Regions from separate parts of the Pseudobacillus sp. 179-B 2D1 NHS genome, predicted to be linked through region 1. Evidence: riboswitches for the same ligand, from Rfam matches in the RefSeq annotation. Region 1 holds a riboswitch; each other region holds the start of a gene.
What was found. Region 1 has a riboswitch for cyclic di-GMP ahead of ACH0BF_RS03735 (HAMP domain-containing methyl-accepting chemotaxis protein). Riboswitches for the same ligand answer to the same signal wherever they lie in the genome.
Positions count from the first base shown of each region.

Region 1 (5,666 bases):
GGCCGATTCTTGAAAGAGAATCATTAACAATCGGTGTCGTTGAGTGTGTGGTTGGAATGGTATGTTATGAAATCGAAGTAACAGGAGAATCTAATCATGCTGGAACCACCCCTATGAACATGCGGAAAGACGCTCTCTTTACGGCCAATGACCTTATAGCGAACGCTCGCAAAAAACTTAGCTCTCTTGATAAAGAACTTGTATTCACCATAGGAAGAATGAATATAACCCCTAATATACACACAGTCATCCCAGACAAAGTTGTTTTTTCTTTGGAAGCTAGACATAAAGATCCCACCGTTATTAAGCAGGTGGAAGCCATTATTCGAGATTTAACCCAGTTGCCTTCAGAACAAGATTGCACCGTTAAAGCTGAAAAATTGTGGGGGCGAGATACCGTTTGGTTTGACGAGAGTATCTGTCATGCGCTCGAACAATCTGCAAGATCTCTTGTCTATCCATTTAAACGAATGGTAAGCGGCGCCGGCCATGATGCGCAATTTATTGCCAGCTATATCCCTTCAGCCATGATTTTCGTTCCAAGCATCAAGGGGAAAAGTCATTCTGAGGATGAGTTAACTACGTGGGAAGATTGTGAAAAAGGTGTCAATGTACTGCTCGAAACTATTTTGACATTAAAGTCTTAATTAGCATAATCACTTTCAAAAAGCAGAGTCACGAATCGTGACTCTGCTTTTTTCTTAATTATTTATTTCCCGGGAAGCAAAGGATTACATCTGTTTCAGCCTTATTCGCAAAGGATATTCTCTATAATGATGCTGTTATTGAAAAGGAAAGGCTCATTCTTTGCCTCCATCATCGTATAGACATTTTCAATATGCAACTATATAATTACCTAAGTAATTATCATCAATATACTCGTGCTTTTCATATATGTATAGTTATTTCTGCTGTTCCGTACCTGGAGAGCGTTCTTACATATGAAATAATTTCTGCTGAAGAAAGGTGTCATGCGGGTTGAATAAAAAATTAATTGTATACGTCGTAGCTTTTGCTGCTTTTTTCGGTCCTTTTACACAAACCATCTATGCACCACTCATACCGGAAGTACAGCAACAGTTTCATACCTCTGAATTTGTAATCAATTTAACTATTTCTATTTTTACTCTCGTACTAGCTCTTATGCAAATTGTTTATGGGCCTCTTGCAGACAAGCTGGGGAGACGAAGGATTATGTTGCCGGGAATTTTAATTTACATAGCTGCATCGATTGGAGCGGCTCTTTCCCCTTCTATTCCATCTCTTATCTTCTTTCGCGCTGTTCAGGCAGCCGGTATTGCAGTCGGCTCTGTCGTAGCTACTACTGTAATTGGGGATTTATTTACCGGGAAACAACTGGGAAGATCAATGGGGACTTTCCAAATGATGGTATCTCTTGGTCCCGTTGTAGGCCCAGTAATTGGGGGAATTGTTGGTGAGGTCTCTGGATTTCACGGGGTTTTTTGGGTACTTGCTGCTACTGGAGTTATCATGTGGCTATTGACATATAAGTTCTTACCCGAAACAAAGATAGCGGGAGAAGAAAGTGGGAGAATTTCTCCCCGAGACTTTTATTTTATTTTAAAACACCCGATCGGTTCTGTCGTTATTCTTCTAGGGTTTGTTCAGTACTTTACATTTTATAACTTTTTGGTGTTTATGCCTCACCTGCTTTCTGACTTTTATCAATTATCCGCAAGCGAAAAAGGACTTATTTTTCTTCCTATGTCGCTAGGTGTTGTTATCGGCAGCTTTGCAGGCAGTCGTTTGCAGGAGCACTTTAATACAAAAAAGTTTCTTATTTTCAGCTCTTCATTAAATGTTGCAGCTACAATCCTCTTTGTCATCATAGCTGCCGTCTCGCTGCCGCTATTGGTTGGTAGCATTACTTTATTCGGTCTTTGTCTAGGGCTTTCTCTCCCTGTTCAAACCACCTTACTAAGCCTCGCTTTTCTCCATAATCGGGCGACAGCGATTGGGACATATAATTTTTTTCGCTACCTCGGCATGGCAGCTGGTCCCATGATTGGTGCAGTATTTTATAAAATGGGGAACCGAGTGGAATTTCTTTTTGCTGCCTTCCTTTTTGCATCTGTTGTTTTATTTGCTACAAGGCAATTTGCTCGCGCAAAACAAAATGTATCGGCTTAAATCATCTCTATGCCCTCCTCAAGGAGGGCATATTCTTTTAAACAGTAAATTTACACACTAAGCCATTAAGGTCCTCAGCCAGTTTTGACAACTTTACGGCATTTTCAGCAATCTCTTCCATTGAGCTGCTCGTTTGCTGAATCGAGGCAGAAGTTTGTTCAACTCCAGCTGCCGATTCTTCAGAAACCGACGCAATATTTTCAATCGATCTGTTCATCTGTTCACTGCCCGTTACTATTTGGTTCAAATTTTTGGAAACAAATTGGACTCTCTCTGTCATTTCAGAAATAGAAGCATCAATTTTTTCAAACATTGCTCCTGTTGTCTGAATTTGACCCATCCCCTTCCCAACTTCTATGTAACCAGCTTCCAAGGAATGAGCAACCTCAGATGACTCTTGTTGAACATCTGAAACAATAGCTGTAATGTCTTTTACAGAGTGAGAGACTTGGACGGCTAATTTGCGTACCTCAGCTGCAACAACAGCAAACCCTTTTCCATGTTCACCTGCCCTTGCTGCTTCAATCGCAGCATTTAACGCCAATAAATTCGTTTGTTCAGCAATGGCCTGAATGACTGCTACTAATGATGAAATTTCTTGTGATTGACGATCAAGTCCTCTTACTCTTTCAACAGAAGCCTGCATAATTTTGTCAATCTCTCTCATCTGATTGACAGAGGAACTCATTAAGCGTTTTCCCTCAGTAGTTAATTCTGAAACAGCTTTTGAGGCTATATAAATGTGTTCGCCGCTGCTATTTGCTTCTTGAACCCTTTCAATATAGCTGGCCATGACCTCTGAAAGGTCATTTACCTCATGGGCCTGGGATTCGGCTCCCGCCGAAAGTTGTTGCATAGTAGCTGCTGCCTGCTGGCTGCCCGCTTTCACTTCACTAGCCGCCTCGGTCAGCTCTCCACTTTGACTGGTTACTATTTCAGATGTAACGGTAATTTTCTGGATTATATCCTGTAAGCTCTCGAGCATTTGATTCATAGCCGAGCTGAGCTGGGCAATCTCATCTTCCCCTTCATAATTACTTTTCTTGATCTGTAGATTCCCCTCCGAAATACTGTCGGCCATCTCAACCACCCGGTTCAAGTGATGTCTCACCAGACGATTGATCATAAAAACAGCTGCCGAGCCAATGGCTGCAGATAAAATAATGGAGAAAATTAATACAGTAATCGATTCATTCAAACTATGCTTTGCTTCATTAGACGCTAACTTTCGCTGTTCATTAATCATGCTTTCCAATTCTGCCAGCTTTTCGACCGTTTCACTTCTCAAAGCCTGTGTTCTTTGTCTGGCGAGCAATGTCTCTAATTCATCTCCACTTTTGACAGCAGGTATAACTTTATCATGGAAAACCTTACTTACTTCTTTATTATTTCCTTTAATCCACGCAAAAACCTCTTCTTCTTTCTCTGTTTTAATTGCTGCCTCTAATTCTTTTTCAAGCTTAGTAAAGGCTTGTTTCCTTTCCTCAAATCCTTTGACAAACCGCTCGTCAGGGTGATTAATATAATCCGCAATTCGAATGTCTTGTTCGCTGAATAAAGAAGCCATTTTTGTCATTTTGATAGCTCGGTCTCCCTTTTGCTCAAGAGCGGCAATATTCTCTTTAACATCTACCAGCTTTACGTAAACAACTATGGCAGAGAGACAGAAAAGTAGAATAACCACTCCTAAAGCCAATCCGTACTTTTTTCCAATACTTAAATTTTTTAGCAGCTTCGATACCAAGACTTCCCCCTCCTTCTGTCTTTACAAAAATAAAAGAGCTCCTTTCGTCAACGTAAATCCAAAAATAACTTTACGCGGACGGCCAGAAGAGCTCTTTGTAAAAAAACAGTTCGGCAGCCCGGCCATCATGGTACATTCCATGTTTTAGACCTGTGGCTTTGCGTCCCCGACTTTCATCGAGTTTGCCAGTATAGATAATATAGATAAATAGTCACATATCCCTTTTCTCAATCATATATAATTTTACCAATTTAAGCAATTATAACTATTTGTTCTATTCTGTCTTTTTCATAAGTAATGTGGTAGTTCCATCCACTATATAATCTAATCAAGTGAGATAGTTGAGAAAAACAGCGCCAATCAAAAACCAATTTATATAAGTACATGCATATGAGTATAAATTACTAAATCAGTTACAAAAGGAGATAAAATGAAGAGTGGATAATAAAAAAGGTTCAGCATATCATTATTAGCTGAACCTTTTCTCTCGTAATATTATTTCCTTACACAACAAAATAGTAAATGATTCCACGCTATCCACCAGATATCTCCTTCATCCGTTCTGTTACTTCCATAAACCATTCTTTCTGATTTAAATCCACTGTTAGTCTAGCTAAATCAAGAAGTTCATCCGCTGTTAAATCGTCATTCATCAGTGTCAACTGATGATAGCTGTATCTGTGTTCTCCAACTGGCTTTCCATTTCTGATCACAAACACCATCGCACCATGGTAGCTTGCTTCCAATACAAATCCAACGGCATTTCTGTTTTTGATTTTTACCCAAGCTCCTGCTTTATACAAGTTAATGCCCCCATACCCCGCCTTCCGCGAGTTTGTTTTCCCGTCTAATTCCCGCGACATGATGAGCAGCACAAACGAAAACATGATTTACACTATTATATTCAGCTGGCGCTTTCAATGACAACCTGGCTATTATATTTCATGCTTCTATTGAACAATTCATTGACAGCCTTGTTTTTAATCCCCTTATAACTGTTCCCTTGTAAAAGTTTTTCTTATACATATAAAGACAAAGAAATAGAGATGCAGTCTTTATCCTGCACCTCTATGGAATCATCAGCTAGTTGCTTCAAGTGGATCTTCAGCTGCTGTATTTTGTTGTTTCTTTGTCTTGTTCTCTAACTTCTCCAGCCGTTCAATCTCCAATGCTTTCGGGATAGAAATCCAGTAGCATAGAAGAATCGCCAAAACAGCACCAAGAAACTTACCGAGCATTACTGGGATAATAATTGTCGGCTGGAAGTTAGCTGGAAATGCCAATTGATCCCCGATCATCCATCCACCTGAAATGGCATAAGCAATCGTTAATACTTTATCTTTTGCTGGCATGTCTTTAATAATTTTAAAAAGTGCCAGAGGATTGGCTGTGGCTGCAATTACCCCTGCGCTGCCGATGCTGCTTAAACCGAGCAGCTTGCCGAAGAATTGCAGCGGCTTTGCCAAATACTTTTGAATGGCATAAACCATCGGGAAAGCTCCTGCAAGCATAATACCGATATAACCGGCAATTTCCAGTCCTCTAAATTGATCTTTTGCATCGGCAATAATTGGATCGAATCCCCAATGGCCAAATATGGCAGTAAATACGCCGGTAAAATATTCGACGATCGTACATGCCAGTACGAGTTTCATAGCTGTGCTCATAAACCACCCAATGGCCATAAAGCCTTTGATCATCAGATTAGGAAACATTCTCAAACCGACAGCAATAAATATTCCAACCGCCGTTAACGGAATAAGATTAATTA
Region 1 covers NZ_JBIQDP010000002.1:290,173-295,838, forward strand. Annotated here, with positions in the region: gene ACH0BF_RS03725 (Zn-dependent hydrolase) at 1-647, shown strand, start outside; gene ACH0BF_RS03730 (MFS transporter) at 979-2,151, shown strand; gene ACH0BF_RS03735 (HAMP domain-containing methyl-accepting chemotaxis protein) at 2,189-3,895, opposite strand; cyclic di-GMP riboswitch class I at 4,005-4,092, opposite strand; gene ACH0BF_RS03740 (hypothetical protein) at 4,429-4,698, opposite strand; gene eutH (ethanolamine utilization protein EutH) at 4,975-5,666, opposite strand, start outside.

Region 2 (5,666 bases), on a different contig from region 1:
TCCATCCATGACTTTGTTTTCTTTGAAAAAAGCTTCATACTTTTCCTCCCTCAATCCTTATATAGCTGCTCGTTGTCGTTAATGCATCTTCTTTAATCTATCTCTTAATTCCCGTACCTCTGGCAGATTCTTTTAAATACTCTTCAAAGTCCTGACTAGACAAAGGCTTACTAAATAAAAAACCTTGCCCTTGGAGACAGCCATCCTCTCTCAGAACATTTAGCTGTCCCTGATTTTCAACCCCTTCTGCAATCACATTGATGCCAAGGGTTTGTGAAAGTGTCAAGACAGCTTGCACAATAGCCTGACTTTCCTTATTTTGATGAATATCCCGAATGAACGAAGCATCAATTTTCAGCGTATCGACAGGTAAATGCTTAATATAGCTAAATGAACTGTACCCTGTTCCAAAGTCATCAATAGAGATATGAATCCCCAAATCTCTAAGTTGTTGTAAAATAGTTATTGCATTTTCAATATTAACAAATACACTTTCTGTCACTTCAATCTCAAGCCATTTCGGCTCCAATCTGGTTTCTATTAGAATCTTTTCAATTTTCCTTACAATATCAGGGTCCGAGATTTGGCGCGCAGACAAATTGATGGATATCTTTAGCGGAGTATAACCCTTATCTTGCCATTCTTTATTTTGTTCACACCCACGGCGCAGTACCCATTCCCCTAAAGGGATAATTATTCCTGTTTCTTCAGCCAAGGGAATAAAATTATTGGGAGAAATCTTCCCCAGTTCTGGATGATTCCAACGCACGAGCGCTTCCATTCCAATTAATATGTTTTTTGAAAGATCTATTTTCGGTTGATAATCAATATGAAACTGCTCAAGCTGAATCGCTTTTCTCAACTCATTCTCTAATAAAATACGCTCCAATGACTTTTCTTCCATTTCTGCTTCGAAAAAGGCATATCCGTTCCGGCCTCGTTCTTTTACAAAATAAAGAGCGGTATCTGCTTTGCTCAACAGTTCACCAGCTTTCTCTCCATCTTGCGGAAAGGTCGCAATACCGATACTACAGGAAGGTGTATACATCTGGCCGGCGATTTCTAACGGTTCTTGGAAGTCTAAATGAATCCGTTCCACCAGCCGCTCCAGTTCTTCTATTTTGGATATGCCACTTAGCAGTACAGTGAATTCATCGCCTCCTAATCGGGCAACTAAATCCGATGAACGAAGTGACTTTTTAATACGCTCGGCTGCTTTAGTTAAAATGAAATCGCCATTCTCATGCCCCCATGAATCATTCACAAATTTGAATCGATCTAAATCAATAAACATTACAGCAAGCTGAGAAGAGGAACTTTTTGCTTTCTTAATCTCCTCCCGCAAATGCTTCATAAACAATCTGCGGTTCGGCAGATCGGTCAAAGTATCATGATAGGCTAAATGATAAATCATTTTTTCCGACTTTTTCCGATCGGTTATGTCTCTCATGATAAACACGAAATCTTTTGCTTTTCTGTCCCCGTTCATAATGGGACTAATTCTTGCTTCCATATCCTTATACTGATTTCTGCTCGTTCTAATACGAAACTCTATCTGCGAAGACATTTTTTTCTTTTTAGCTAGCAATCTTAATTCAGTGTATAAAATCTTTTGATCTTCTTCATGAATCCACTTGAAGAGCTGGTTAGACTTTAGTTCACACATGTCATGCCCCAGTATTGTTATATGAGAAGGAGAAATGTATTGAAAGTTTCCTTCTTTGTCAATAATTGAAATCAAGTCAGCTGAGTTTTCCGTAATTAAACGGTATTTCTCCTCGCTTCTTCGCATTTCTTCTTCCATTTTCTTTCGAGAACTGATATCATTTCGGATCGACACATATTGATATGGTTTTCCCTGATCATTTAAAAATGGAACAATCGTCGTATCTACCCAGTAAAAAGAACCATCCTTCGCTCTATTCCGCACCTCTCCTCTCCAGGTTTCTCCTGATCCAATTGTAGCCCACATTTGTTTGAAAAATCCCCCAGAATGATAGCCTGAATTTAAAATACGATGGTCTTGACCTATTAATTCTTCTCGGCTATATTTGGAAATTTTACAGAACTGGTCATTTACATGAAAGATCCTTCCCTTTTGATCAGTGATAGCAATGATAGAAGACTGATCCAGTGCATATTTGACATCTCTTAACTCTTTTAACAAGGCTTCAATTGGTTTATTTTTTTCATCTAATGGCTCTATCAAGTGAGAAATTTCAGAAAGATCCGGTGTAACAGGTGCTTTTTTCAATTTATTTTCCTCCAGCTCTATGAAATATATAATGTTTAAGTTAAATAAAACCCATTCGACAAAAAACCGACTCTAAGAAAAGAGTCGGTTGCACTAGTCGCTCCAAGCCATTCAAGTGCCCAGATATAAATGGCTGTTCATCGCTTCTCTATATGACTATTATATTAAGTAGTAAATGGCTTAATTGAATAACTTCTTACGAACATAATAGTTCTTTTAGCCTAAACAGTCAATAAAAAATGGAAAATATAGAAGAAGTAAAATACTCCCTCCCCTCGACAGATTTAGCACTAAAAAGATTATCGTAATTAGGAATTCATTTTGAAAAAGTTTTATCAAAGTGAATTCCTATTCAGAACATTTAAGCTTGGATTTTATAAAAGGTTTGATCATTTTCTAATTTATCCTTGATCATAAAAATACATTTATTTCTAATAAGGGGTACCCCCATTACTAAAGATTATTTAGACAATTATTTTGAAATGGATCAATTAGTTCCTTACAAACTAAAACACATTATCCCCAAGCGCCGTGTAATTGGGCTTCTCGATCTTCAATCAAAAAAAGACTATGAAAAAAGTGAGTATTTTAATAGCTTTATGACAAATATGGATTCTATAACAACACAGGAATATTTTTAGTAAAGGATAATAGAGTTGTTGGATTGGTGGACTTTGTTACTTCAAAAAATAAAAAAGAAATTAATAAAACTGAGGTTATGTGTCTTGAAATTATATTGAGGTATTTAGCGCAAAGATTGCATGAGCACTGGTTATTGAAAACGGTTTCTTTGGAAATTCCTTAACGCCTAGAGAGAGGCGTGTTGCGCTACGTGAAAAAGGAATATTCCAATAAACAAATTGCCGACATGCTATTTATTAGTGAAAATACTATAAAAAAACATATACAGAGCCTTTACGAAAAATTTGATGTTAATAATCGTACAAACCTCTGTTTTAAGGTACATAATTTGGAGAGTTTACAATAATACATTCAAGCTAATGTACTTAAATTTAAAAATGAGTCGATCATGAGCAGATGTAGTGCTAGATTGGAATAAAATTTGACCAAAAATATCTTGGTGCATTTTATTGAGCAGCATATACAAAAATCATGTTTTGGAAAAAGGTTGATCAAAAATAGATTCTTATTCAGCAGCCTTATTTTCATTTTTATAAAAAGTTGCTCATTTTCTACCTGTATCGCATAGCAGTCGCGCCCAATTGTTGAAGTTCAATGGCTGTTGAAGCTGCTCGCGCCTGTGAACTCTAATACCTGTTAGTTTAAGAAAAAAGCATTATTTGCTATGAAGTAATGCTTTTGTTCTTATATTGTATAAAACAATAATAGTATAAATTTAGTCCACGTAATGTTTTTTAAAATTCGGATGGATAGAAAATTTGCGGCGTAAATTGACGAGTTTTTTCCCAAAACTTTCTTCTAAAAGATCTTTATGTTTCTCCATAATTTCCATGAGATACAAATGGTGAATCATGAATTCTGTAATGGGCATGACTAAGCCTACATGCATCGTCCAGGCTGCACGGCTATCTTTCTCCAGTGAGACAATACCTGCTACTACTTCTGAATCATCTCCACTAATAACTAGCCATCGTCCACCGTACTTTTCCGTAATTTCATGACCCATATAGTGGAGGTAAACATTAGCAAAATCAGAGACGATTTCCCCATAAATAATAATCGTTACATTAACTCCTCTTTTTGCTGCCTGTCTTAGTTCAGACTCCAATTCTTCAAATTCTTCTTTCCAAATCTCTAAGAGAATTCTTTTTTTTGCAGATGCTATACAAGCTTTTACCTTATCAAGTATTTCATTGCGTCCCGTGATATTCCAGATGTTTTCACGGTCATTTGCAGAACGTTCAAACTCCGCTAATGACTTTTCTGCCATTTCAAAATTCTCTTCTGCCTTCATTCGACGGCTTTTAATTAGCTCTTTTGCAGGAACAGGTGTATATTGTGGTGTGTTTCCAGGACTAACCAGAATGTCTCCACGCATGGTAAGACTGTCCAGAACTTCATAAATTCTTGAGCGTGGTACACCGGAATTTTTTGCTACTGCATAGCCAGTTAATGGCGATTCTTCCAACAAAGTAAGATATGCTTTCCCTTCATACTCGGTAAAATTTAGATTTTTTAATATTTCTAAAATGTCTTCTTTCATAAGCCCTCCAACACAACCTTAGTCGCTACCTTTGTAACTGGTATTTTAGCAAAATCTGTTGATTTTTTCCATGAGTAGCTGATATACTTCCATAAGTTGTTACTTAAGTAACAACTATTAAGAGCGGGAGGTTAGCCGCAAGTAATCCTAAAAAATAGGGCCTTAATTTTGGAGACAGCGGCTCGGTGGTGGACCAAACAAAAGCATGGATTTGCTAATCCATGCCTGTTTTGGTATTTTTGCTACCTTAATGTGATGTTTACTTTTTAATAAACTCCTCAGACTTACGATATAGCAAATTTTTCAATAGCCAAACGTTAATAGAGTGAGTTGCTGGATGACTAAAGGTTACCTAAGTTTGGATATTAGCCTATTAGTGGTTATGAATAACCGTGAGAAGATAGTCTAGTGGACAATCTTATGTTGAGTGAGTTGTTTGTTTCTCTCATTTTGTTTACTCAAGTAGGTACGGGCCAACCAAACCCATCCGTATACAAACAAAAAGATGCCTAATAAATAGAAAGGACTCGTTAATGTTATAATTTCTTTGCTTAGTAAAAGAATAAAAAAAGCAGAACCGCCTACGAGATAAGAGCTCAACAGCATTAACTTGATCAGGAACTTGCCGGGAAATTTCACGAACCAAACCTCCTGTACTCTAGAATAATGATGCATTGGTTAATATATTCATGATGAAAGAACTTAGTTTTTATACGTTCTATAATCAAATAGGTTTCATCAATAAGAATGGATCGCTACTTCTGCTGAATATACACCCCTCTTCACATGCATTAAGGGTTACTAAGCCGGCTCCTCTGTAATCAGGAACCGGCTTGTCGGTTGGTTTGTCAAACCCTCTTAAAATGTATCATTAAACGCTGGAAAAGGACCGTCTGCTATGGGTTTATTATTAGAAAAGAAATTCGAGAGCTCCTTTCTGGATTTTAGTTAAACTGGCTGTTCCCTGATGAAAATCTAGAAAGAAGGTACCTCTTAGTTTACGCGCATCCTTAAACTTGTTCATACACCTGCCTACAAGTTTTTCATTTCATATATATGACCACACAGTTGCTGTGCTTCCAATTTCAACTAATTAATTTGATAAACCTAGCATAAAATCTATTTGGTCAGCATATTGCGGGAAATCTATTAGGGGATTCCGGTTTTTTTGAATATCAAAAATCGCCTTGTTACGGTGTTTTTCATAAATAGATACTTTATAATCAC
Region 2 covers NZ_JBIQDP010000036.1:13,189-18,854, reverse strand. Annotated here, with positions in the region: gene ACH0BF_RS22950 (methyl-accepting chemotaxis protein) at 1-38, opposite strand, end outside; gene ACH0BF_RS22945 (sensor domain-containing protein) at 98-2,254, opposite strand; cyclic di-GMP riboswitch class II at 2,328-2,410, opposite strand; gene ACH0BF_RS22940 (response regulator transcription factor) at 3,075-3,242, shown strand; gene ACH0BF_RS22935 (TrmB family transcriptional regulator) at 3,612-4,439, opposite strand; gene ACH0BF_RS22930 (hypothetical protein) at 4,845-5,078, opposite strand; gene ACH0BF_RS22925 (endonuclease I family protein) at 5,533-5,666, opposite strand, start outside.
Region 2: another riboswitch for cyclic di-GMP. It lies ahead of ACH0BF_RS22945 (sensor domain-containing protein); the one in region 1 lies ahead of ACH0BF_RS03735 (HAMP domain-containing methyl-accepting chemotaxis protein).

Region 3 (5,666 bases), on a different contig from region 1:
ATTTGAACAGGGAGAATGAAGTATGAGAAAAGAAATTTCAATCATCGGTGTTCCTATGGATCTCGGCCAAACGAGAAGAGGCGTAGATATGGGGCCAAGTGCTATCCGTTATGCCGGGTTAAGCGAAAGACTTGAAAATCTTGGCTACATGGTCCACGACGAAGGAGACATAAAGGTCGAGATTAAAGAAAAAACGAAAGCTGATACAGATCATAACTTAAAAAATTTAAGCGCTGTCGCAGAGGGAAATGAGGCACTGAGACAAAAAATAGATGAGGTAATTGGCATGGACCGGTTTCCGTTGGTTTTAGGGGGAGACCACAGTATTGCTATTGGAACATTGGCAGGTGTAGCGAAGCGCCCTGAAAATTTGGGGGTGATTTGGTATGACGCCCACGGCGATTTAAATACCGCAGAAACTTCTCCATCAGGAAACATTCACGGAATGTCTTTGGCGGTAAGTCTGGGACTGGGACATCCTTCCCTAACGAATATTGGCGGTTTTTCTCCAAAGGTAAAGCCTGAAAACGTGGTTATTATCGGAGCTCGCTCTTTAGATCCGGGAGAAAGAGAACTGATCAAGGAAACAGGCATTAAAGTGTTTACAATGCATGAAATCGACCGTTTAGGCATGACTGCCGTGATGGAAGAAACGATCGCTTATTTAAAAGAACGCACGGATGGCGTGCACTTATCGCTTGATTTGGACGGGCTTGATCCAGAGGATGCACCTGGAGTGGGGACACCTGTAGCTGGAGGGATTAGTTACCGCGAAAGCCATTTAGCCATGGAAATGTTATCAGAGGCTAACATAGTAACTTCAGCAGAGTTTGTAGAAATCAACCCAATCCTGGATGAGCACAACAAAACGGCTGCAGCGGCTGTTGCATTGATAAGTTCCTTATTGGGAGATACATTGCTGTAATTTAAATAAAGCAGCTTAACAACCAAGAAAGCCATGAGCTTCTATAAAGCTAGTCAATCTTTTATGTAGCAAGAATCATAGATTTTTCTGCGGGCAGTTTATCAAAAAAGATAAAGGGCCCGCAAAATCGTAATAATCAATGGAATAACTCCTATACAAAAACGAAATCGTTTTCAAAATAACAAGCTAAAGGAGAGTTTGAATGAAGTCAGGAGAAAACCAAACACATGAATTAAAAAGAAGCATGAAAGCAAGGCACTTATTTATGATTTCTCTGGGAGGATGTATTGGTACAGGGTTTTTCCTTGGATCAGGTTATACTATTCATGAAGCTGGACCGACCGGTGCGATTCTCTCTTATCTAGTGGGCGGGTTCATCATGTATTTAACCATGCTTTGCCTCGGGGAATTGTCTGTTGCCATGCCGGTCTCAGGTTCATTTCAAACCTATACTACGAGATTTATTGGCCCCGCGACTGGTTTCTCTATTGGATGGCTTTACTGGTTTGGCTGGGCAGTGACTGTTGCGTTAGAATTTTTGTCGGCAGGCCAGCTCATGTTGAGATGGTTCCCTGATTCACCAGTTTGGATGTGGTGTGCTATATTCGCTGCTCTTCTCTTTTTATTGAATGCCCTGTCAACAAGAGCGTTTGCTGAAGCAGAATTTTTGTTCTCAAGTATTAAAGTGATAGCCATTATTGTGTTTCTCATAGTTGGCGGAGCTGCCATGTTTGGTTTAATTGATATGAAAGGTGGAGAAGAGGCACCATTTCTTTCGCGCTTTTATGCCGAGGGGCTTTTCCCTAATGGGATATCCGCCTTGCTAATAACAATGATTACCGTGAATTTCTCCTTCCAGGGTACCGAACTAATTGGGATCGCTGCCGGGGAAAGTGAAAATCCTGAGAAAACCATTCCTAAATCCATTCGACAAACAGTTTGGAGAACACTTTTCTTCTTCGTGCTATCTGTCTTTGTACTTGCAGGCATGATTCCTATGGAAAAGGCGGGAGTCATTGAAAGCCCATTCGTCGTTATATTTGACAGCATCGGGATTCCTTATGCAGCGGATATAATGAATTTCGTTATTCTTACCGCTCTTCTATCGGTTGCTAACTCTGGTCTTTATGCTGCGACACGCATGCTATACTCTCTTTCCGGAGAGAAGATGGCAAGCCCAGCGTTAGGAAGGGTAAATAAGAGAGGGGTACCGATGAATGCCTTGCTCATCACACTTGCAATAGCCGGTTTATCTTTGCTTTCAAGTGTAGTAGCGGCAAAGACTGTATTTGTTTGGCTGCTTTCCCTTGCAGGCTTAGGAGCGCAAATTGGCTGGATCGCTATTACAGCTTCCCAGCTTGCATTCAGAAGAGCGTATATCCGCCAGGGCGGCAAAGTGGAAGACTTAAAGTTTAAAATTCCTCTTTATCCGGTACTGCCGATCATTGCTTTGACTGCCAACTGTATCGTCATGATTAGCTTGGCATTTGATCCTGCGCAGCGCATGGCGCTTTATTGCGGCGGAGCCTTCTTTATTGGTTGTTACGTGGTTTATCACTTCAAAATGAAGAAAAAACAAATTTTCAATACAAATGAACAAGAGGTACAGCTAACACTAGATAAGAAAATGATTCTTAAGTAAAAAGAAAAGAGCTTTTTTAGTAGGCCAGCTTGTTTATTTAAATGAAAAAGCTGTTCTATAAGACGGAAATCCGGCTTATGGAACAGCTTTTTATTTTATTAACTAATGATCATTGAAGCAGGGGCTGGTGCTCCCAGAAAAGCAGTTAAAGAGAGGGCTCTTTCAACTGCTTTTTTGCCTCTATTTAGCAGCTTATTGTTGTAAAGTAGTTATTCTGTTTTCTTCCATCCTCTTTATTCGCAGATTCAAAATTAGTTTGCAAAATAAGTACATGGGGACAACGATCAGGTAAGTCTAACAATAAGCCAGGTTATCCTTTATATAAGGATGAAATGGAGAAACGTACCATATTTAATGATCAACGAAATTTATCAAGAATAGACAAAGGGGATAGATCAAGAATTACTTTGTGCAACTTTATTGAATGGTACAGGAATGTCTTTTCGAGAGTTTAATTCTATTGATTGGCGACATGCTGGCGTCTAAACTAAAAGAGATTGAAACTCATGTCGCTTTTGTTTGGGGATGAACGTTTGTTTATATTGCAGCATGTCAGTAGCTTAAAGACAGTATTCCATTTCGATTTAGTCTTTTATGACCGGGAAAAGTGGACAGCTGAGAATTGACTAATGTGGCTTTGGAGATACGAGGTTTCACATTGTTAGGCCATAGGGAGAAAACCTTTCTGCCATGACCATAGGCCACTGTCAAAAGGGGTAACCATAAGCCAGGCCTCAAAAGGAGAAGGAAAATGCCTGTTATTATACATGAACAATTTATTCAAGCACCGATTGAAGTATGTTTTGATCTGGCGAGGAATGTAAAGGTACATACACAAACGACACATCAGACAAACGAAAAAGCGGTTGGGGGCGTAACCGAAGGAATGTTGGAGGAAGGAGATATTGTTATTTGGGAAGCCGTTCACTTTGGTATTAAGCAAAGGCTGACATCCCAGGTGACATTTATGGAGAAGCCGAATAAATTCATAGATGAAATGGTACATGGAGCTTTTCACTCTTTTAAGCATATACATCAATTTGTTGAAAAAGCGGATGGCACATTAATGATAGATACGTTTCAATATAAGTCTCCACTTGGTATACTGGGCGTTATAGCTGATAAGTTATTTTTAGAAAAATACATGACTGCATTTATTATTTTACGTGCAAAGGAATTGAAAAAAATGGCTGAACGTGTTACCTAATATAAAGAGCAAGGGTTATGTTTTTCATCATCCCCTTGTTTATTGTATGATTAAATTGTTTCTGATGAAAAGGCAAACTTATTGAAAAATAAGGACGCAAAGCCACGGGTCTAAAGTTTACAGACAATGATAGCCGGGCTGCCAAATGAGAAAGACTTCCTCATTTGGGTGATTACGCAAATAAAAGGTAGGGACCGAAATTGATGGAAGAAAATGAAGAATTAAGAAAAAGCATTCAACGATTTTATGATTTACTAAAAAAACATCCGGATAACACCGATGCCGCTCACGATTTTGTCGCTTATTTGTGGTCTTTCTTAAAGATTCGATCTAAAGTGCCATTGCCGGCTGCTGAAATTATGACGCTGCTAAAAAATTATAAGCCGAATGTATTTGACGCATTAAAGAAGATGGCTGAAAAGAATTTGATGCTAAATATTTTAACGGAGTTGCCTGCAAATAATGAATCGGCAGAGGAAAGATTAGACGAATTTTTAAATGTTTAACTCATTTCTTATTTTTTCCCGATGGAGGATTAAACAGCTTGCTTGGTGGGTAAATAAGTTACAGAAGGTGGCTGCCTTCGAGGGTTAATTTGTACTCGATTAGACTGCTAGTAGAAATGAACAACATGGGTAAGATAGGAGGATTGTCAATGGATAAAAACGAAGTCATCAAAATGTTGCAAAATGCAAAGGATTTGTATGAGAACAAACAGATTGAAATAGCCTTAAAGAAGGACAACATTAATAAAGAGTCCTACATTAAAGGAGTGGTTGAAGGGCTTTCCATTGCCATTGCAACAATAGAGCAACAAGAAGGATAAATAGGCATATGCTTCCTCTCATATAAACAATAAAAGCTTTGCTCTTAGTGAGCAAGGCTTTTTCTCATGATAAAGTTAGTGGAAAAGGAATCGGTTCATATAAGAGTGGGGAGTAGTGGAATGCATGTGTTAAAAAAAGTAAATGATCTCTCTATTTAATGACTTCCAAAGGAATCATTGGTATTAATAAGAGTCGGTTGCAAAGTCCATAATATCATTGTGTTTCAAAAGCAGCACATAGTCGCCAGCCCAGGAGGTAGTACATTTGATTCTTACGCTATTAATCGTCGGCTTGGTTATTCTTGCTGTTATTCATTTTGTTTCTACAGAAAAAAAGGGACGAGCAGATAACAGGACGGATGACTTGGTGATGGAAAATGTGCCGAATTTAACAAAGGGGGACTTTATAATGGCTAAAAAAACATCTGAAGAGGTAACTGAACAAGTAGCTGAAAGAGTAGCGGAAAGAAAATTTGAAGAAGAGATTGGAGAAGAATTGGCGCCTTTAAGAAGCCAATTAGATTCTATGGCCACTGCCTTGAACCAACTCCAAAGTTCTCAACAACAATTAGGTTCTATCGACCAGCCTGCTACTATGCAAAACGAGCAAGCATCCCAATTGCTCCAACAGATGCAGCAATTTAGAAGACAAGCTCAAAGTCAGCAACAAGAGACGTTCCAGCAGCTTCAGCAAACAGTTCAACAAGCTGCACAAATGCTAGGGAGCGTGGGACAAACGTTGCAATCGTTTAGCATTCTAAACCAAATGACTCAACAAATTGATCAGTCTCAGCAACAATTGAAGCAATTGAGTTCTCAACAATACCAGCAAAATCAACAGAACCAACAGATGAATTCATCTCTTCAGCGCTGATTTTTAAAGTGCCCCATTTTTATGAAGGTAGGAATGGTCCCGCTGCTTTTAGCAAGCGGGACTGTTATTTTGTGAATAAAAACCTTTTGTCCATGAACCAGCATGAAAAATGGACCGACCCTTTCATAATAAGTGGAAGAGAGGGGGTAGATTCTTTGCTCATGCTTATCAAGAAGCCAAGCAAAACCAGTC
Region 3 covers NZ_JBIQDP010000043.1:16,330-21,995, forward strand. Annotated here, with positions in the region: gene rocF (arginase) at 23-925, shown strand; gene ACH0BF_RS23995 (amino acid permease) at 1,128-2,567, shown strand; gene ACH0BF_RS24000 (SRPBCC family protein) at 3,319-3,774, shown strand; cyclic di-GMP riboswitch class I at 3,836-3,920, shown strand; gene ACH0BF_RS24005 (hypothetical protein) at 3,978-4,280, shown strand; gene ACH0BF_RS24010 (hypothetical protein) at 4,430-4,600, shown strand; gene ACH0BF_RS24015 (hypothetical protein) at 4,866-5,474, shown strand.
Region 3: another riboswitch for cyclic di-GMP. It lies ahead of ACH0BF_RS24005 (hypothetical protein); the one in region 1 lies ahead of ACH0BF_RS03735 (HAMP domain-containing methyl-accepting chemotaxis protein).